DNA from 3 places in the Clostridium sp. JN-9 genome. Region 2 is predicted to be linked to each of the others. Evidence: a T-box and tRNA genes for the amino acid it is inferred to sense, from the RefSeq annotation. Region 2 holds a T-box; the other regions hold tRNA genes.
The links. A T-box is a leader RNA that pairs with one kind of tRNA and senses whether it is charged. The one in region 2 lies ahead of leuS (leucine--tRNA ligase), so its partner is inferred to be a tRNA-Leu.
Positions count from the first base shown of each region.

Region 1: it has a tRNA-Leu gene. The T-box ahead of leuS (leucine--tRNA ligase) is inferred to sense a tRNA for this amino acid. The anticodon was not compared.
Region 3: it has a tRNA-Leu gene. The T-box ahead of leuS (leucine--tRNA ligase) is inferred to sense a tRNA for this amino acid. The anticodon was not compared.

Region 1 covers NZ_CP035280.1:910,371-917,752, forward strand. Annotated here, with positions in the region: gene EQM05_RS04360 (toprim domain-containing protein) at 1-833, shown strand, start outside; tRNA gene EQM05_RS04365 (tRNA-Leu) at 1,016-1,102, opposite strand; gene ndk (nucleoside-diphosphate kinase) at 1,261-1,671, opposite strand; gene EQM05_RS04375 (hypothetical protein) at 1,970-2,662, shown strand; gene EQM05_RS04380 (GGGtGRT protein) at 2,683-3,684, shown strand; gene EQM05_RS04385 (HsmA family protein) at 3,735-4,103, opposite strand; gene EQM05_RS04390 (TetR/AcrR family transcriptional regulator) at 4,209-4,766, opposite strand; gene EQM05_RS04395 (sigma-54-dependent transcriptional regulator) at 4,984-7,382, shown strand, end outside.
Region 2 covers NZ_CP035280.1:275,239-282,620, forward strand. Annotated here, with positions in the region: gene EQM05_RS01365 (GTP pyrophosphokinase family protein) at 176-964, shown strand; gene leuS (leucine--tRNA ligase) at 989-3,418, opposite strand; T-box leader at 3,473-3,674, opposite strand; gene EQM05_RS01375 (rhodanese-like domain-containing protein) at 3,736-4,149, opposite strand; tRNA gene EQM05_RS01380 (tRNA-Gln) at 4,283-4,357, opposite strand; gene EQM05_RS01385 (hypothetical protein) at 4,400-4,909, opposite strand; gene EQM05_RS01390 (DnaJ domain-containing protein) at 5,047-5,646, opposite strand; gene EQM05_RS01395 (DUF5685 family protein) at 5,653-6,504, opposite strand; partial or broken gene EQM05_RS01400 (CYTH domain-containing protein) at 6,508-7,046, opposite strand.
Region 3 covers NZ_CP035280.1:940,917-948,298, reverse strand. Annotated here, with positions in the region: gene EQM05_RS04530 (leucyl aminopeptidase) at 11-1,405, shown strand; tRNA gene EQM05_RS04525 (tRNA-Leu) at 1,558-1,642, opposite strand; gene EQM05_RS04520 (lytic transglycosylase domain-containing protein) at 1,712-2,266, opposite strand; gene coaE (dephospho-CoA kinase) at 2,314-2,907, opposite strand; gene polA (DNA polymerase I) at 2,925-5,570, opposite strand; gene aroC (chorismate synthase) at 5,573-6,730, opposite strand; gene EQM05_RS04500 (cytochrome c biogenesis protein CcdA) at 6,935-7,382, shown strand, end outside.

The sequences.
Region 1 (7,382 bases), 640 kb from region 2:
TAATAAAAGATACCTATGGTAAGATTATAGGACTCAAGGGACGTAGAACAGGGAAATTTAACAAACGTGGCTTTAAAGATACAGAAGAAGATATATTAGAAATTATAAAAGGGGATGAATGGTTTAGCACACAAAAAAGTGACCTCGTAAGCAAACTTAAAATAAATTTAATAGGTACAAAAACAGATAATTCCCTGTTTTTATTAAGTAGGTATTCGGATGCTCCACGGGAATACAATAAGCTGGTAATAACAGAAGGCGAAAAAGATGCTTTAAGGATAGCAAGTAAAAATTTTGCAAAGACTGCTGTTGTGGCAAGCTATGGTTGTAAATTAACAAGTGGACAGATACAACTTATAAAAGATTTTAAGAAATTAAGCCAAAGCGAACTTAAAATCGTAATTAGTTACGATAATGATACAGCCGGAATAAACGGAAGCATAAGGGCATACAAAAAACTTAAAGCCGCAGGATTTAAAAATATAGTTTTTGGAAATTATAAGGACGATAGATTTAAAGATGCCGGAGAAATGTATTGGCGAAAAGACCAAGAGAATTATATAACAAGCAATTATATTTTTCCTTTAATATATACTGATTTAACAATAAAAGATTATGTAGAGAAGGCACAGAAAAATAGTATTGAGATAAAAGAAGAACTAATGGAAATAGAAGAATTAAAAGATGTAAAAGTAGATAAAACAAAAAAGACAACACTTGCAGAGGACGCAGAAAATTATTGGGCAAATGTAGTAGCAACAATAGAAAAAGAGAATAATAATACTACTAACGCAAAGCCAATAACATCATCATTATCATCCGTAACTGTTTAAAAAATAATATAATTAATTCAACCTACCTAAAAAAGGTAGGCTTTATTTTTTATTATGATATAATAGATTTATACGTCGGATTATTTATTTCAGAGCAAAAAAAATCGCATAAGACGTGCGATTTCTGATAACTTATTGGATTGTATAAAAATACACTCTTATACAAGAGATAAAAATTTTGATGGTGCCGCTGATCGGATTCGAACCGATACGCCCTTACGGACAACAGATTTTGAGTCTGTCAAGTCTGCCAGTTCCATCACAGCGGCACAATAAAAGAGAAAAAATATACGATTATATTGTATAATTATGAAATTTTACAATCGACAATTTATCCGGGATTTTGAGTCCCGTGCGTCTGCCAATTCCGCCACAGCGGCAAGTAACAGAATTATGATATCATATGATAATAATTATGTCAACAGTATTATTTTACCTCAGGGAACCATATATTGATTTCACGTTTAGCGCTATCAGCACTATCAGAGGCATGAACCAGATTTCTTTGCTTATCACAGGCAAATCTGCCCCTGATACTCCCCATATCAGAATTCAAAGGATCTGTTGAGCCATTAATCTTTCTTACCAATTCAACAGCGTGCTCACCCTGAACAACCATGGCAACCAGTCTTTCTTCAGTTATGTAACTTATTAAATCTTTAAAATAATCCTTTTTCGTATGCTCAATATAATGTTCTTCCACTGTAGCAAGATCTGGCTTAATCATTTTCATTGCAATAATATTTAAATTTTTTTCCTCGTAGAAATTTATAATTTTTCCTATTAATTTTCTCTCAACTCCGTCAGGTTTTATAAGTACTAAAGTTCTTTCAGACATAAAATACCTCCCATAATAGTTTATGGAAGATATTATACATTACAGCATACAATAAACGCAATAGTATAATAAATAAAAATAGTGTATGTTATCAGAATTTTGTGTAATTTAGTTCTGATTCAATTTATTTATTAAAGCTATTGTTACCAACTGAGAAATTTGTTAAAATAAAAAAGTACGTATGTCAATTATTTTATAACTGATGTGGGACGTAAATATACCCAGTGGGCTAAATAATTACATAGCCACATTAATAAATTTGAAAATCAATGATCTATAGTAGGAAGGAGATAATAAAATGATTTATTCAACAGAAGTTGAAAACATGATTTGTGTTGCAAAAGGACCTAATCATGGCCCAGCTCCAATACCAGAAGAAGGAAAATGGGTACAAGCTAAAGAAATAAAGGATATATCAGGTTTAACTCATGGAATTGGCTGGTGTGCTCCTCAGCAGGGTGCCTGCAAATTAACTTTAAACGTAAAAGATGGAGTTATTCAGGAAGCATTAGTTGAAACTATAGGATGCTCTGGAATGACACATTCAGCTGCTATGGCATCTGAAATTCTCCCAGGAAAGACAATACTTGAAGCTTTAAATACAGACTTGGTTTGTGATGCAATAAATACAGCTATGAGAGAATTATTTTTACAGATAGTTTATGGAAGAACTCAGACTGCTTTCTCAGAAGGCGGACTACCAATAGGTGCAGGCCTTGAAGATCTAGGAAAAGGATTAAGAAGCCAGGTTGGTACAATGTACGGCACTAGTGCTAAGGGAACAAGATACCTGGAAATGGCTGAAGGTTACATAAATAGAATAGCTTTAGACGAAAACAATGAAGTAATTGGTTATGAATTTGTCAGCCTTGGAAAAATGATGGATATGATTAAAAAAGGCATAGATGCAAATGAAGCTATGAAAAAAGCTACAGGTACTTATGGAAGATTTGCAGAAGCTGCAAAACTTATAGATCCAAGGCATGAATAAGAGAAGGAGGATGAACTGACATGGCATTATTTGAAAGTTATGAAAGAAGAATAGATCAGATATTACCAGTATTAAATAAATACGGAATAAGCTCTGTTGAAGAAGCTAAAAAAGTATGTGATGAAAAAGGTATAGATGTTTATAATATAGTAAAGGGCATTCAGCCAATATGCTTTGAAAATGCATGCTGGGCTTATACAGTTGGTGCTGCTATAGCTATTAAAAAAGGCTGCAGGAAGGCTGAAGATGCTGCAAAGGCTATAGGAGAAGGCTTACAGTCATTTTGTATTCCTGGTTCAGTTGCCGATGACAGAAAAGTTGGCTTAGGTCACGGAAATTTAGCAGCTATGCTATTAAGAGAAGATACTAAATGCTTTGCATTCCTTGCAGGACATGAATCCTTTGCTGCTGCTGAAGGTGCTATAGGACTTGCCAGATCAGCAAATAAAGTAAGAAAAGAGCCATTAAGGGTTATATTAAATGGTCTTGGAAAAGATGCAGCATATATTATCTCAAGAATAAATGGTTTTACATATGTTCAGACTAAATTTGATTATTACACATCAAAATTAACCATAGTTAAAGAAACAGCTTACTCAAAGGGCGAAAGAGCAGAAGTCAGATGCTTTGGAGCAGATGATGTTAGAGAAGGTGTAGCTATAATGCACCATGAAGGTGTTGATGTTTCAATAACAGGAAACTCAACAAATCCAACAAGATTCCAACATCCAGTTGCAGGTACATATAAGAAGGAATGCATAGAGCAAGGTAAGAAGTATTTCTCAGTTGCATCGGGCGGTGGTACAGGAAGAACTCTTCATCCAGATAACATGGCAGCAGGCCCAGCTTCTTATGGTATGACAGATACTATGGGAAGAATGCACTCAGATGCTCAGTTTGCAGGTTCTTCATCAGTTCCAGCTCACGTTGAAATGATGGGACTAATCGGAATGGGTAACAACCCAATGGTTGGAGCTTCTGTTGCAGTAGCAGTTGCTGTTCAGGAAGCAATGAATAAATAATTTAAGAAGCAGAGAGTATTTTTTTAATATACCCTCTGCTTTTAGTTTTGTTATCTTGTCATACCAAATATAGCACCTGAAATAAAAGGTATAAGCCAGATAAGCCAAACAAAAATACTGAATTTATGGAAGTTTGCTTTAGCTTTTTCATCATTTTTAACTAATACTACAGTTGCCCAAATTGCATGGAAAAGCATCAAAAGAATTGCAAGTAAGCCTGTAATGCCATGGAAATTAAGTTTAAAGCCGCCAGAAGCAATTTTGCTCATAATTGTTGTTCCTGTAGTGTCAAATGCTAGTCCAATATAAAAAACAGCTAAGTGCCATTTCTTAAGTTCACCTTGAGCTTTCTCGCTCCATACACCTATAGTGTAAAATATGAGAGCCAATGTAATTGTTATAATTGCATAAATTAACATAAGAATACCTCCTCGTTTATATATAAATTTAAGATATATTTGAATGAATGCCATGAACAATGTTCATATCGAGGCCTTTTAAAATCATATCAATAAAGATATGATTTATTTAAAAAGTTCTTTAAGAAATAATTCAAAGGATGAATACTTAAAAAGCGGCATCTGAACCATTGTTACGAAATTCATAATTATAAAATTTGCTGTTTCATGTGTACCCAGTTTGATTTTAATATTATTATCACACTGTTCTTTTATTAAAATGTCTTCAACTATAGTTATAATGTTTTCTAAGAAAGAATACTCTTTCTTTAGTCCACCCTCAACATAATCGGGTCTGTCATAAAGGTCTGGGGTCAGCCAATACTGTCTAAAGCTTTTAAAAAATATTTTCAATTTATCGAAGATATTTTTTAATTTAATATAAATATCATCATTTGAATCTGCTATTTTCCGAACTGAATATAAATAATCCTTCCAATAGTCAGTCATCATTTCAATAACCAGATCTTTTTTTGTGGGATAATAGTTGTATATTGTACCTAAAGCTATATTACATGCCTTTGATACAGCTCTCATACTTAGCTTTGAATAGCCATCATTATATAGAATTTCTTCAGCTTTTTTTAATATAAGCTGTTTTGGATTTTCAATTATTCTAGACAATGCATCCCCTCCTGTAATATTCATATGAACTATGTTCATTTTAGTATATTTACTATGGTTTGTCAACATAATTTTTTTGGAATTAATATCTTTACCTTAACGCTTTGCGTTTGTAGTGGTATCCAAAAGTTGTAATACCTAAGTTCAAGATATATAATAAATTTATTAAGAAAAGGGTATAAGACCATGCAGAGTACTAGAATAAGGGGGAATATGTTTGCTTAGAAAAGATAAAGTATATGAGCACTTAAAAGAGCTGTGTAATTGCATACAGAACCCAAAAGAACTTAAGTATAATGTGGGATTTTCTGCAGTAAAAATAGCAAATGATCTTAACATAGAAAGAAGTAATGTGTCCTCTGATTTAAATAAATTATACAAGGAAGGCAGCATTTATAAAGTAGAAGGAAGGCCTACTCTATACATAGATAAAGAATGGGCATTAAATAATGACTATTATGGTAAAAATAATGATGAAAATAATAAGCCTAAAAGGGAAATTAAAGATTGCTTTACATCTTTGATTGGATATGAAGACTCTTTAAATTCTCAAATAAAGCAGGCGCAGGCAGCTTTGCTGTACCCTCCTCATGGATTGCCTGCTTTAATATTAGGGGATACAGGTACCGGTAAGACTATGTTTGCAGAGTATATGTATAAATTTTCTGTAGATAATAATGCCTTAAAGAAAAATGCACCATTTGTATCCTTTAACTGTGCCGATTATGCTAATAATCATGAGCTTCTTATGTCAATTTTATTTGGAAGTATAAAAGGAGCATACACAGGAAGCGATGCTAGTAAACCTGGACTTGTTGAAATGGCTGATGGAGGTATATTGTTTCTGGATGAAGTTCACAGGCTTCCACCTGAGGGGCAGGAAATGCTGTTTACTCTCATGGATAAGGGAAAGTTTAGAAGGCTTGGAGATACAGTTTTCAAAAGTGTGGATGTGCTGATTTTAGCTGCAACCACTGAGCTGCCGGAGTCAGCATTTTTAAAGACATTTTATAGAAGGTTTCCAATTGTAATTAAGATGCCAAGCTTAAAGGACAGGTCTATAAAGGAAAGACTGATGCTGATATATTACTTCTTCAACAAGGAAGCCATGAGAATTAAAATGCCGATAAAGGTAAGCAATGATGTGCTTCTTGCACTTTCTTCATATTTACCTTCAGCCAATATAGGAGAGCTTAAATCAAATATTGAGCTGGTAGTTTCAAGAGGATATATGGATTATCTAATTGAGCAGGATAGTATTCGAATAGTATTGGCCTACCTGCCTGACAGTGTTAAAAATTCCCTCCTGTATGATAAAAACACCCGCCAGCAGATTTCAGAAATTATAGGCTATGAGGATAGGGTATTTTCAGGAAGTGTTAACCTTATAAGCAGCAATGAATATAAAAACAATAAGTTCTCTAATGACGTATATTTTTATCTGGACCGTAAATTTGATGAATATAAAAATATAGGTATGGAAAAAGAAAAATTAAAAGATAAGCTTTACAAGGATTTGGAGGATTACTTCGTAACTTATAACAGAGGGCTAATGTCTAAAGCATATAATGAATCTGAGCTTTCTAAATTTGTGGACAATAAAATAATAAGTATTTTAAAAATAATAAGAAGCGAAATAGAAAAAAGGTTCAATTATTATATAAAAGAAAATACCTTTGTTGCATTAGCTTTTCATATAAATTCTATGTTTGACAGGAGAATTCAAAGCAATTCTGTAGAAATTATTAATGTAAAGGATAAGAATCCTATTGAATATGATATAGCAGTTTACATTTATGAAAGGCTTAACTCACTTTTAGGCTATAAGATCCCTAGAAATGAGATAGAATTTATTAGTATAATATTACATACTTCAGAACATGAAGAAGATAAGCATAAAAAAATTCCTATTTTAGTTATAGCACATGGAGAAAATGTTGCTACAAATATGGCCAAAGTAGCCACTACCCTGCTGGATGTAGATCATATTGTAAGTATAGACATGAACCTTGAGGACAAGCCAAGTGATATATTGGAAGTAGCAATAGATTTGTGTAAGAAAATAGATGAAGGCAAGGGTATTCTTTTAATGGTAGATATGGGATCTTTGAAGACCTTTGGCAGTGAAATTACAAAAAGGACAGGTATACAGGTAATTACTATTGATAATCTTAGCATGCCGGCACTTTTAGAAGCTTCACATAAATCCATGCTGCCTTATTCAAATTTAAAGGATGTGGCCTTATCCGTGCTGGAGGTATATAAAACTTCTTTAATAAATAATACAAATGAAATATTAGATTCTAAGAACAAGAAAAAAGTTATATTTACCACCTGCAGTACAGGAAAAGGTACTGCAGCTTTTCTAAAGAAGCTGATTTCAAAGGCACTTAGTGTTAATTGTATAAGGGGTGTAGAAATATTTGAAGTGAATATTAGTGACAAAAAAGAAGATGCGGAAAAAATAAAAAGACTTGCGGGTGAAAAGAAAATTGCAGCTATAGCAGGAAGTATAAATCCTGGAATTACTGATGTACCATTTATTAATTTAATGGAATTTGTTACAGGAAGCGGTTTAAAGAAGGTTATGAGCTATGTAGCTGATAATCAGGTCAT
Region 2 (7,382 bases):
ACCTACTATATCATATTATTATCTCTTATAAATTTATTATAGCAAAAAAAATGTGAAAATGTATTATTTATTTGTAGATATATATTATAATATAATCATAATATATATTCAAATAAACCAAAAAACACGACTTTAAATATATTTAAAATTAACGTTTAGTAAGGGATGAATAATAATGGCAATTAAAGAATGGAAAACTTTTTTAATTCCCTACGCACAGGCAACAGAGGAATTAAAGGTTAAGTTCAGAAGCATAAGAACAGAATATAGAAGAAAAAACGAATATTCACCTATTGAATTTGTAACAGGAAGAGTCAAAGAAATTTCAAGTATGCTGGAGAAAGCAAATAAATTTAATATTCCTTTGGATAGAATTGAATATGAAATGGAGGACATATCCGGCATAAGAATAATGTGCCAGTTTGTAGATGATATTCAGAAAGTTGTGGAACTGGTAAGAAATAGAAAAGACATGCAGATAATTTATGAAAAGGACTATATAACCAATTATAAACAAAGCGGTTACAGAAGCTATCACATTATAATAAGATATCCTATAAATATGGCGGAAGGACAGAAAAATATTTTAGCGGAATTGCAAATAAGAACACTAGCCATGAACTTTTGGGCCACTATAGAGCATTCATTAAATTATAAATACAAACAGCAAATACCGGAAAATATAAAATACAAGCTTAAGACTGCTGCTGATGCTGCTTTTCAGCTGGATAACCTAATGACGGAAATAAAAGATGAAATTAAAGATGCACAGAAGCTGTTTGAGGTTAAGTCAAGCATAATATCTGATATTATGAATAATATATTGTTTTTAGCATCTTTAGGGAAAATACAAGAGTCAAACAGATATCAGACACAGCTTAATAAACTCATAGAGCAGGGGGAAGTATCTGAGTTAAATAATCTAAAAGAAGCTGCTAAAAAAACTTTGGATTTACATAAATAGGGATTAGGGGAAAACCCCTGATCCTTATTTAATTACTATATTTACAAGCCTTCCCTTAATAACTATAACTTTTACTATATTCTTATTACCTATAAAAGTTTTAACATCCTGATTTTCAAGTGCTGCTTTTTTAATATCCTCTTCTGATAAATCAGAAGGTATATTTATTCTTGCTTTAATTTTACCATTAACCTGCACAGCAATTTCTACCTCATCTTTTACAAGTGCCTTTTTATCATATTCAGGCCAGGATTCATTAAACACTGAATAAGGCATTCCCACGGACTGCCATTGTTCTTCAGCAAAATGAGGGGCAAATGGTGCAATTAATCTAATGAAATCTAAAATAGTTTCTCGTACAAGTGCAGTATTTTTTACTGGTTCATTTTCATATTTTGAAAGAGCATTAGTAAGTTCCATCATTCTTGCAATACAAGTATTGAACTGCATTTTTTCAGCATCTTCTGTAATAGACTTTATAGTATAGTTCCTTACAAAGTTTAAGTCCTTTTCTGCACTGCCAAAGGAATCCTTTGTGCTGGATGAATCAAAATTCTTTAAGCTGTCAAGCACTCTTTCTATTCTATCAATGAATTTTGATATTGATTTTATTCCATCGTCGCTCCAGGCACCGCCCATGGAATAATCGAAACCAAACATAAGATACATCCTGAAAACATCAGCACCATATTCATTTATATATTCATCTGGTGATATTGTATTCCCTTTTGATTTACTCATTTTCTGACCATCAGGACCAAGTATTAATCCCTGGTGCCTTAATGATAAGAATGGTTCATCAAAATTCAGATATCCCATATCTCTTAAAGCTTTTGTAATAAATCTGGCGTAAAGTAAATGCATACATGCATGCTCAGGGCCTCCCACATATTTATCAACAGGAAGCATTTTATTAATAATTTCAGGGTCAAAGGCTTTGGCGCTGTTTTTATTATCAGGATATCTTAAATAATACCAGGATGAACATACAAAAGTATCCAGGGTATCTGCTTCTCTGCGGGCAGGTCCTCCGCATTTAGGACAGGTGGTGTTCATAAATTCTTCACTTTTTGCCAGTGGTGATTTGCCATCAGGTGCAAATTCAACGTTATATGGCAGCTTAACAGGAAGCTGATCCTCTGGTACAGGAACTATGCCGCAATGATCACAGTAAACCACAGGTATTGGTGCGCCCCAATATCTTTGCCTTGATACAAGCCAGTCCCTAAGTCTGTAATTTATTTTTTTAGCACCAAGTCCTAAGGATTCCAGTTTATTTATAATGGCATTTTTTGCAGCTTCACCGGATAAACCGTTATAATCAGAACTATTTGTCATAGGACCATATTCAGTGAATGGAAGTTCTCCGCCTTCTATAACTCTTATTATCGGTAAGTTATACTTTTTTGCAAAAGCAAAATCCCTTTCATCATGTGCAGGCACAGCCATTACAGCTCCGGTACCATAGGTGCTTAATACATAATCACCAATCCAGATTGGAACTTTAGCTCCATTAATAGGATTTATGGCATAGCTTCCAGTGAATACACCTGTCTTTTCTTTTGAAATAGACTGCCTTTCTATATCAGATTGTTTTTTAGTGCTTTCTTTATATTCCTTTACTGCATCCTTATACTCATCAGTAGTAATTTTATCAACAAGTGGACTTTCAGGAGCCAGAACCACATAAGTAACACCAAAAAGTGTATCAGCTCTTGTTGTGAACACCTGAAATTCCAGGTCAGAACCAACTACTTTAAATGTAACTTCTGCACCTGTAGATTTTCCTATCCAATGTCTCTGCATAGCCTTTGTCTTTTCAGGCCAGTCTAATTCATCTAATTTTTGAAGAAGTTCTTCAGCATAATCTGTAATCTTTAGAAACCATTGAGTTAAATCTCTTTTGGTAACTTCAGTACCGCATCTTTCACAGCAATTATCAACTACTTGTTCATTAGCTAAAACTGTATTGCAGCTAGGGCACCAATTTACAGGGGCCTTTTTTCTATAAGCCAATCCTTTTTCATAAAGTTTAAGAAAAACCCATTGAGTCCATTTATAGTATTCAGGCTTGCATGTAATAACTTCGTTGTCCCAATTAAACATAGCCCCCATAGCTTTTAACTGTTTTTCCATAGTTTCAATATTTTTTAAGGTTGAATCCTTTGGATGAACCCCGGTTTTTATAGCATAGTTTTCTGCAGGTAATCCAAATGCATCAAATCCCATTGGCTGAAAAACATTATATCCCTGCATTCTTTTAAATCTAGCCCAGGAATCCACAGGCCCATAATTAAACCAGTGACCTGCATGAAGTTTACTTCCTGATGGGTAGGAAAACATCTCCAGAACATATAATTTTTTATCCATTTTATTTTTATCAAATTTGTATAAATCAGTTTCTTCCCATCTTTTCTGCCACTTTTTATCTATGGCAGTTCCATACTTGCTCATTATATCTCTCCTCATTATTTTATTTTTTGTAAAATAAAAAGCCTCCATCTCTGTATAAGAGACGAAGACTACATTCCGCGGTACCACTCTAATTAAACCATAAAAGGTTTCACTTATAGACTTTATCGGATCAACCCGTATCTGTTTCAGCAGATAAGCTCACAGGCAAGTTCATAAATTTCAGGCACTGTTTTGCACCATACAACAGTTCTCTAAAGGATGAATAAATACTACTACTCCTGATCAAAGCACAACAATATTATATTTAATCAAATTTTATTTTTATTTTATATTAATGTTGAATTATTGTCAAGAAGTTAATCTTTTTCAATGTCATATGTCCACTGATCTATACCACCAAGTGAATACACATTATTATATCCAAGCTGTTCCAATATTTCAGCAGCGTTTTCAGATCTTATTCCCCTTTGGCAGTAAACTATTATCTTTGTGGATTTATTTATATTTTTATGTATAACCTCATCCTTTAATATCTGAAGGGGGATATTTATACTTTTAGGTATATGACCCTGTTTATACTCACTGGGAGTTCTTACATCTATAATCAAAGCTTCTGAAGAAGGCGTATTTATCATATCCTTTACTTCAATGGCAGTAATTTTTTTATAGGCTTTAACACTTTCGTAGGGGAAAAATAAAGTAACAACTATTAATGAAACAGCAATTAAATAAAAGTAAAGTTTAAAATTATTAGAATTCTTGGAAAACATATATTGCACCTCACTATAATTAAAGACTAAGTTACATTTATTACAAAATTTAACTTAGTCTTATTATGTGCTTAGCTGAAAAAAATATCCAAAAATCTAAAAAATAAAAAGCTCTTGAAATTCAAGAGCTTTTTGGCTGCCCATGCTGGACTCGAACCAACAAATGCCTGTTCCAGAGACAGGTGCCTTACCATTTGGCTAATGGGCATTAACATTACTACGACATTAACTATTATATCAAAGATAATAATTATGTCAAGATTTTTTTGTATTTAGATAAATATGTTATAAAAATAGTTAAAGCATAATCATATACCCAGAAACCAACTTCACATAAAATAATGAGAATATAAATGGGATATTTTAATTTTATGCTGCCAATAAAAAATGATTTAATGAGTAAACCACCAATAAAAAGTGATAAATTAAAAAAAAGAAATTTTATAATTATTTCAAAGGGAAGTTTTCTAATTCTTTCAATATAGTATTTACATATCCCATATACTCCGAAAAATAGTACATAAGCTAAAACTGCAATGTTTAATCCACATATGAAAAGAGACAATAAAGCTGTAGCTGCGTAAACCATAATTGAAGTAAGAATGTTAGACGATACTACTGCAATTGGAATTAAAGCAGAAGCAATAATCAAAATAAAAGTTTTATTAATGGGAAAAACATTACCCAAATATACGCATATAACGCCAATAGCAGTAAGAATACCTCCTTTGGCAATATTTGAAGAATTATTTTTAGCCACTAACTTTCACCCCCAATTTCTACAGTTAAAAGTTTAGAGTTTCGAGTTAACAATTAATGTAAGTTTTGCTTTGGCAAAACAAATTAATAAAAATTTACTTATAACTTATAACTTATAACTCATAACTCTTAACTGAATCAGCATCCCGACATTCCATTGCAAAAGCAGTCAATGCAATACAGGGTTGCACATATATTGCAGATAGAATTATCCCTTTGTGTATTAAAAGGCTGCCTATAGGACTGATTTGCATACTGAATCTTGGAAAATGCCTCTCTATATTCCATATTAGAAGGATCCAGATTGCAGGCCGTGCTGATATTACTATAGGCTGCATCATACCATCCCTTCTGCATGTTTACTATACCCATTAAATAGTGCCATTGAGCATCTCGTGAATTAATACCATTCAATTTACGCTCAGCTGATGAAAAGTTTCTACTGTTTATATCCATACGAATGGATTGATAGATTGAATAATTGTCTGTGGAATTATCTGCTGAAGAATAATTATCATAACTTGATGAAGAATTTCTATTTGAATTATCATTAGAATTTTTCATAAGATAATCATAGGCCTCATTTATTTCTATCATCTTCTCTTCTGCAAGATCCTTTAAGGGATTGTCACCATATTGATCTGGATGATATTTTTTTGCCAGCTCCCTGTAAGCTTTTTTAATTTCTTCTTTTGAAGCGTTCTCTTTAATTTCTAAAATTTCGTAGGGATTTCTCATGGGTTTTCACTCCTTGTTTTTTACTTTATCCATTTTTTCAATTAACCCTAAATTTAAAATATTATATAAGAGTTCCTTGTTCTTTTTCAAAGGAATTTTTGTCAGCTGATCAGCGCACTGCCTGCCGCAATTTGTTAATATAAAATCAATTCTTTTATCAATAGATTTTTTAAAAACCTCAAAAGGGCTGTGGTTTACGTTGTAGCATGAATTAATGGCATTAAACCTATGGTTTTCCATATCCTTTTTTAAATCATCATATGCATCTATGATATAAATCCATTTTCCTAAGTTATATCCAAGTGTGTATAAATTTTCATTGAAGCCTTCCAAATAGGATGATAGTATTATACCAGTAATATGAGCAAAATTATGTGAAAGTTCATCTAAACTTTTTTCTGATGAATTTGATTCTGACAGATATAATTTATCAAGATTATCCTTAATCTTAGTATTTATAAGATTATACTTATCCGGGAACTTATAAAATAATTTGTGAAGGACCTTACTGGATAATCTGCTTTTTATGCTATTCTCATCATAAACATCATCTAGTAGTTTATAATAGGATAGACAGACATTACAAAATGCAGCATAATTCAAGGCATCTGAATTAATAACAACAATTTTTTTCTTAAAAGGATGTATAAAACATTTATGACTTTTATACTCTATTTCTTTATCCTCTAAAGCATCAAGCAAAATAGCTAAAAATGTCATGTCATAATTTAAAGTAAGCCTGGGCAGGTTGCCGTAGTTTTCCTTGATACTTAAGCAGAGTCCGCAGTAATATGCTTTAAATTTTTCAAAATCCTTAATTTTAAGTTCCATTTTATAAGGAAAAACATATCCAAACATAATTTATAATCCTTTATTTTTCAGTATATCATAAATACTTAATGAAGTAGTATCTTTCATAGCATATCCCAAAAGTTCAACTGTTTTTTTAAGTTCTTCTTCAGTTGGAGATTCTATTTCAATGTATGGAAATGGGCAGAAAGATTTTTCATTAATATCTATTTCAATTAAAGTATTTTCATATTTGTAGCTTTCTCTGTATTTAGGTATGGTTTGAACAAGCTCTAAACCCAAAGCCTGAAATATTTTTTCCCCCTCATCAGCATTTTTTATTTCTGTTTCATTTTCAGACATAATTTTAAATTCAGTGTTACTTAAAAGTTTTTTTGTGGTGATGTAATTTACTGTACTGTTTGTTTCTTAGTAAATCTTTCACAATCCTTATTCTGGCATAACCATGGTTATTAATAAGTCTTCTATCTGGAAATCAAATATCTTTTTATCTGGTTTTCACTTTTTACAACTTTTGCATGTAACCTCCTCTAGTTTTTTCTTAATTCAGAGATGTTTATATTAAGTATCTTAACTTCAATTTCCTTCAAATTTATGCCTCCTATAGAAACACTTGTTATATAATTTGCTTGACACAATAATGTTTTACTAAAAAGTATATATTATAAAAAATATAAACATTGGATTATTTCATGAAATTATATCATAAAATATATATAAAAGCTTTTTAATATGGGTGATGAATGGATAATTTTTATGAACAATTAGTGACTACTTCGAAACAATAAAGTATAAGACTGCAGTATTGCTTCTATAGTATTGTGCATTATGGGAATACTTTCAGAGTAGTTGGACAATTAATACCAGGTCTTATTATTTTAGCTTTGGCGGCTTTATTATATTATAAAAAAAATATTTTATGTTGA
Region 3 (7,382 bases), 670 kb from region 2:
AGGGATAGTTATGATAGGGATAAATGATAATAAGCTATATTCAAATATTCTTGTATTTAAGTTCAGTAATTTCAACTTGGATTACACAAAGGAAATTTCTGAAATTATGAAATTTTCAACAAACAATGGTGAATTTAAAGAGCTTGAAACCATAAACACTCTAGGTATGTGCAGCTACAAAAAATTGTTCGTTGTTGGACTTGGAACTACAGAAGAATTCAGTGAAATAAAATTATTCAAGGCTTTAGGTACAGCTATTGGAGCAATAAAAAACTCTATTGATGATCTGGATATTCTTGATAATCTTCCTGAAGATTTTGGTTATATATTGGGACAGTCTATTCAGATTTCAATTTATAAATATGCCGGAATAAAGAAGGAACACGAAAAAATAAAATTGCAAAATATCAATGTAATATCTAAATATAAAGAATCCATAAGTAAGGGTGTTATTATAGGTAACTGCATAAATTTCTCCAGACAGCTGGTGAATATGCCCTCTAATATTGTAACACCGAAATATCTGACTCAGCAGGCAGAAAATATTTCTACTGATGAGAAATTGGATATAGATATAATAGATAAATACAGGCTTGAGCAAATGGGAATGAACTCAATTCTATCAGTGTGCAGCGGAAGTTCACATAGCCCAAGACTTATAGTGCTTCAGTACTTTGGTGATGCTGAAAATAAAGAAATAATATCTCTTATTGGAAAAGGAGTAACCTTTGACAGCGGCGGAATATCATTAAAACCTGCAAAGGGCATGGAATCAATGTCAGGTGATATGGCTGGTGCCTCTTATGTACTTGGTATAATGAAAGCAGTTGGAAGTATCAGACCTAAAAAAAATATAATTGGCCTGATTCCAGTAGTAGAAAATATGCCATCTGGGAATTCTTACAGACCAGGAGATGTAATCACAACATATAGTGGTAAAACTGTTCAGGTTATTTCTACAGATGCAGAAGGAAGACTTATTTTATGTGATGCTATAACCTATGCCAAGGAATTGGGAGCCACTAAAATTATTGATATTGCCACACTGACAGGCTCCTGTGCAAACTTCCTGGGCGGCATAAATGCAGGACTTTTCAGCAATTCAGACAATCTCAGTTCTTCAATAATAAAAGCAGGAAATGCTGTAGGGGAAAATTTCTGGAGGCTTCCAAACAATGAAGAATACTTTGAGCAGCTGAAAACTGATAAGGCAGACTTAAAAAATACAGGTACTGATTCAGGAGCAGTTGTTGCAGGCATGTTTCTTGAAAGCTTTTCTGAGGGAGTTGATTTCGCTCATCTGGATATAGCCGGCTGCTCATCATATTCAAAACCACATGATGGCTATGACATTGGTGCCAACGGTATAACTATGAGAACAATTATTGAATATTTACTGAAATAAATAATATTATAAAAGTGCAGTTGATTTAACTGCACTTTTTAAATTTACGGGAAATATAGAAAAACCACACGTTTATAAGCATTTTTCTTTGCTAAACGTGTGGTATATTTTTAATATAAATTTTGTTTAAATCAGCTTAAAGCCTTTGAAATTGGTGCAGAAGACGGGACTTGAACCCGTATGCCTCTCGGCGTGCGCCCCTTAAACGCATGCGTCTGCCGATTCCGCCACTCCTGCTTAAGATTACAAATATTATTATACTACGTAATAAGTTTATGTCAATAAATAATTTATGTGGTGCAGCATTTATTTACTATCAGCACCATAAAGGTATTTATAGATGCTGTAATTTACTTTAACTTTCTTAACATATTTATCTGTTTCCTTGAAAGGTATATATTCAAGCGTTTTTCCATCTGAAGAGTGATTTTGGCTGTTTAACCACTTTTGTACATTTCCTCTGCCGCCGTTGTAAGCTGCCAAAACTAAGTCAATATTACCATTAAACTCCTTTGTAAGGTCAGAAACATACCAGCACCCCATATCTATATTAAACTTAGGTTCATATAACATCTTGTCATTATAATTTTCTATTTTCATCTTTTCTGAAGCCCACTGTGCTGTTTCTGATGTTATCTGCATAAGTCCGTGAGCGTTTTTGGCAGAAGTGGCATTTTCGTTAAAATTACTTTCTGCTTTAATAACAGCCAATATTAGATATGGATCTACATTATATTTTTTTGAGTATGTTAATATATCCTGTTTATATTTATAAGGATAAAAATGTTTTAATATATTTTTTGAATTAATTGCTACAATAATTACAAGTATAATTAAAAAAAATCTTTTTATTAATTTCATTCCCTATAATTGTACGCACCTTCCATACGTAGCAACCGCACCCCCTATCACTTCTGCAGATTAATTAAAATTTTTTCTAACTGTTTTACTGAACTATCTATTTCTTTTGAATTATCGATAACATAATTTACGTATTTCTTCTTTTCATCTAAACACATTTGAGAATTTATTCTTTGAATCACCTGTTCCATGGTGAAGTTATCTCTTTCCATAACCCTTCTGATTTGAGTTTCCCTGTCAACCCACACCAGAATATTTATATCCATAAGTTTATATAGCCCCTTCTCAATTAAAGTAGGTGCATCAACTATGCATATTTTTACTCCACTTTTACTATATGACGTAATTTTACTAAATATCTCTTTTTTTATAAAGGGGATAATAATACTTTCTAATTCTACTCTTTTTTCTTTGAACTGAAAAATATAATTCCCCAGTTTCCTCCTTATAATTTCTCCATCAGAATCAAAAAATTCATTACCAAACTTTTTGCGGATTTCTAAATTTATTTCAGGATATTTGCACTGTACCTCTCTGGAAATTAAATCTGCATCTATTACTGGAATGTTCTTCTCAGCTAATAATTTGGATATTGTACTTTTCCCGCTTCCAATACCACCAGTTAAACCAACTTTCAGCATTATAACACCACCAGTCACTATTTTGCATCATACCAGGTATTTCCTATATTTATATCAACTTCTAAGGGTACTCTGAGTTTTAAAACATTTTCCATAGCATCTTTAACTATATTCTTAACCACATCAAGCTCATCCTTATAAACATTAACAATTAATTCATCATGAACCTGCAAAATAAGTTTGCTTTTTAATTTTTTATCATTTAACTGTTTATATACCTTTACCATGGCCATTTTTATAATATCAGCAGCACTTCCCTGAATAGGTGTATTCATAGCTAATCTTTCACCAAAGGACCTTACCATTTTATTTGATGCTTGTATTTCAGGTATAAATCTTCTTCTATTCATAATTGTAGTAACATAAAGGCTTTCCCTTGCCTGTTTAATAATATCATCCATATATTTTTTAACATTTGGATATCTCTCAAAATATGTGTCAATATACTGCTTAGCTTCTTTTCTGGATATTTTTAAATCCTTTGCCAGACTGAATTCTCCAATTCCGTATACAATCCCAAAGTTAACAGCCTTTGCATTGCTTCTCATAATAGGTGTAACCTGATCAATTGGTACCTTAAAAACTTCGGAAGCAGTTTTTGTGTGAATATCACTATGGTTAATAAAAGCATTTATTAAATTTTCATCATTTGCAATATGTGCTAATACTCGCAGTTCTATTTGAGAATAATCTGCTGACAGTATAACACAGTTTTCATTTTCAGGTACAAAAACTTTTCTAATTTCTCTTCCAAGCTCATGTTTAATTGGTATATTCTGAAGATTAGGCTCCGTACTTGAAAGTCTTCCAGTAGTAGTAACCGCCTGATTAAAGCTTGAATGTATTTTTTCATCATCATCAATAACAGCCATAAGCCCTTCAACATAAGTAGAATAAAGCTTAGTTAATTGTCTGTAATAAATAATCTTTTCAATTATAGGATGCTTATCACTAAGCGCCTCAAGTACCTCTGCATTGGTTGAATAACCAGTTTTAGTCTTTTTTATTACTGGTAAATCCAATTTCTCAAATAAAACCTTTCCCAGCTGTTTAGGTGAATTTATATTAAACTCTTCATCAGCTAGTTCATAAATGACCTTCTGAGTGAGAAGAATCTCTCTTTTAAATTTCTCTCCCAGTTCTGAAAGCTTTTCTTTGTCAACTCTGAATCCTTCATTTTCCATTGAGGCTAATACCTCAGTAAGAGGCTGTTCAACTTCATATAATAAACTTTCCATATTTGATTCTTTAATATTTTTATTTAATTCATTGTAAAGCTGCTCTAAATAGTAAACTTCCTTTATTTTTACCTTTTCTCCTTCACCATCAATATTGATTCTTAACATTTCCTCTTCAATTTCGTTAAGATTATATTCCCCTTTTGAAGAATCCAAAAGATAAGCAGCTATTTTAGCATCAAATTTAACTCCATTAAACTCAATTCCCATTTTATGAAGTATGGTATGAGGTACTTTAACATCAAATCCAATCTTTAAAATAGAAGTGCTGTCAAAAACAGATTTTAAAATATTAACTGCATTTTCATCATCTTCATGGATAATTTGCTGCATATTAATAGAATAAAGCTCACTATTATATTTCATATAAATTTTACTAATAAAGCTTTTTGAATATACATTTCCATTTTCTATATCAAATATTATAAAGATCTCGGTAAAGCCTTCATTGCTGCATGAAAGTACAATACGGCTGAACAGCTCATCTAATTCACTGACAGTTTCTATATTAATAAAACTTAAATCTTTTTCTTCAGCTTTTACTGTTGTCTTATCACTGTCAGGGATTTCGTCCAGCAATGATTTAAATTGAAGCTTATAAAACATCTGCTTTACACCATCAGCATCATAATTGTCTTGAGATTTTATATCATCTAAGTCCATTTCCACGGGAACATCAGTTATAATTGTGGCAAGTCTTTTACTAAATACAGCCTGCTCACTGTATTCCGTTAGATTTTCCTTTATTTTCTTGCCATTTATACTATTTATATTTGAAAGTACATTTTCAATGCTTCCGTATTCCTTAATTAATTTAAATGCAGTCTTTTCCCCTATACCTGGAACTCCTGGTATATTATCCGATGCATCTCCCATAAGACCTTTTACATCTATAAACTGCTTTGGAGTTACTCCATAATCTTCAATCATTCTGTTTTTATCGTATATTTCCTTTTCAGTAATACCTTTTTTAGTTATTACAACTTTTATATTATCTGATGCCAGCTGAAGTGCATCTCTATCTCCTGTTACAATATAAACTTCAATATCATTTTTTTCTGCATACACTGCAAGGGTTCCAATTAAATCATCAGCTTCAAAGCCATCAATTTCAAATATATTTATTGATAATTTATTTAATAAGTCTTTTATAACTGGGAATTGCTCTGCCAGCTCTTCCGGCATTTTCTTTCTTCCTGCCTTATAATCCTTATATTCATTATGTCTGAAAGTAGGAGCTTTCCTATCAAATGCTGCTACAATGTAGTCAGGCTTAATTTCTTCTTTCATTTTCAAAAGCATAGTTGTAAATCCAAAAACTGCGTTAGTATGTAATCCTTCATTATTTGTTAACGGTGGTAATGCATAAAATGCCCTATTCATTAAACTATTTGAATCCAGCACAAGCATTCTCTCTTTTGTCATTTTCACACCTCCATATTTTTTACAGGCAGATTTCTGCAATAGGCTTTGTAATTTTCAATAAGCTGATTAAAATCATCATTTGGAAATTTATTCAATATTTCTTTAAGTAGTTCATATGCACATACATTTTCAAGCACAATGCCTGCAGGTACCACAGCACAGGTATCTGATCTTTCGTATCTGCTTGTGAGATTTTCCTTTTTTATCAAATCTATTGAGTCAACGCCCTTTTTCACACTTGAAATTGGCTTCATAAAAGCAGTGATATTAATATCTTCTCCATTGGATACTCCAGCTTCAATTCCTCCGCAATTATTACTGCTTCTTGTAATTCTGCCGTTTATATATTTAATTCCATCATTAAAGCTGCTGCCTTTTTCAGTTATATTGGTACCATTTCCAAATTCTACGGCTTTCATACCCTGAACTGATATTATTGCCTTTGACAAAATACCATCTAATTTCTTGTCCCATTGAGTATAGCTTCCAATACCAAGAGGCACTCCTTTTATGGAAATAAAAATACTTCCCCCTATGGTATCACCCTGTTCACTGCATTGGTCTATTATGTTTTTCCATTCTTTTCTTATATTCTTATCAAAACATCTTAAATTATTTCGTTCTATTATATCATAATCATTATGGTTAAATAAATCCACCTGTGTATCTTGTATTCCGCCAATGCTTTTAACCTTACTTCTGATAATAATTCCAAGACTTTCAAGAGCCTGTTTGCATACAGCTCCTACTGCAACTCTTATGGCTGTCTCCCTGGCTGAAGTTCTTTCTATGGTATCTCTTATATCCAGTGTATTATATTTATAGTATCCCACTAAATCACCATGGCCAGGCCTTGGAACTGTTATTCTTTCATTATCATCAGGCTTTTTAGAAAGCTTTTCAATCCAGTTTTTATAATCCTTATTGTATATAATTAAAGTTATAGGATTCCCTGTGGTATATTTTCCCCTTACACCTGACCAGATTTCAACTGAATCCCTTTCAATTTTCATTCTGTTTCCTCTGCCATAACCATTCTGTCTTCTTGAGAGTTCATTGTTTATGCTGTTTATATTAATTTCAAAGTTTGATGGAAAGCCTTCAATTATAGCAGTTAAAGCTTTCCCATGAGATTCTCCTGCATCTAAAAATCTTAACATATATTAAATTCCCTTCTTAATCTGTAATACTTTAAAAAATTATACAAATATAATTATATAATAAAACAGCATATTAATTACAATGATAATAAAAAAATTTCCTGCAAAAACAGCAACTTTAAATTTTGTTTGATATTTTTGGGAAATAATATTATAATAATTTTATACCCACTATGGGTATATATTACAATGGAGGTATAGAATTTGGATAATATTTCTTTAATCTTAGCTTTTTCTGCTGGGCTTCTATCTTTTTTATCACCCTGCGTACTTCCTCTTTTCCCGGCATATATTGGTTATATTACAGGTACTACCATAGGAGATACACATAATTCTAAAAATAAATTCAATGCACTTTATAAATCATTTGCCTTTGTTATTGGTTTTTCAATAATATTCATCCTACTAGGTGCCACGGCTACTTTTCTAGGCAGTCTTGTAACAAAGCATATGGATATATTGAGGAAAATTGGCGGAATTATCATAATACTATTTGGATTACATACCACTGGAATTTTTAAAATTAAATTTTTATATTATGAAAAAAAATTCATTCATTTTCAAAGCTTTAGTAATTTAAATTCACTTTTCATGGGTATGGCTTTTGCTACTGGATGGACACCATGTATCGGCCCAATACTTGCATCAATAT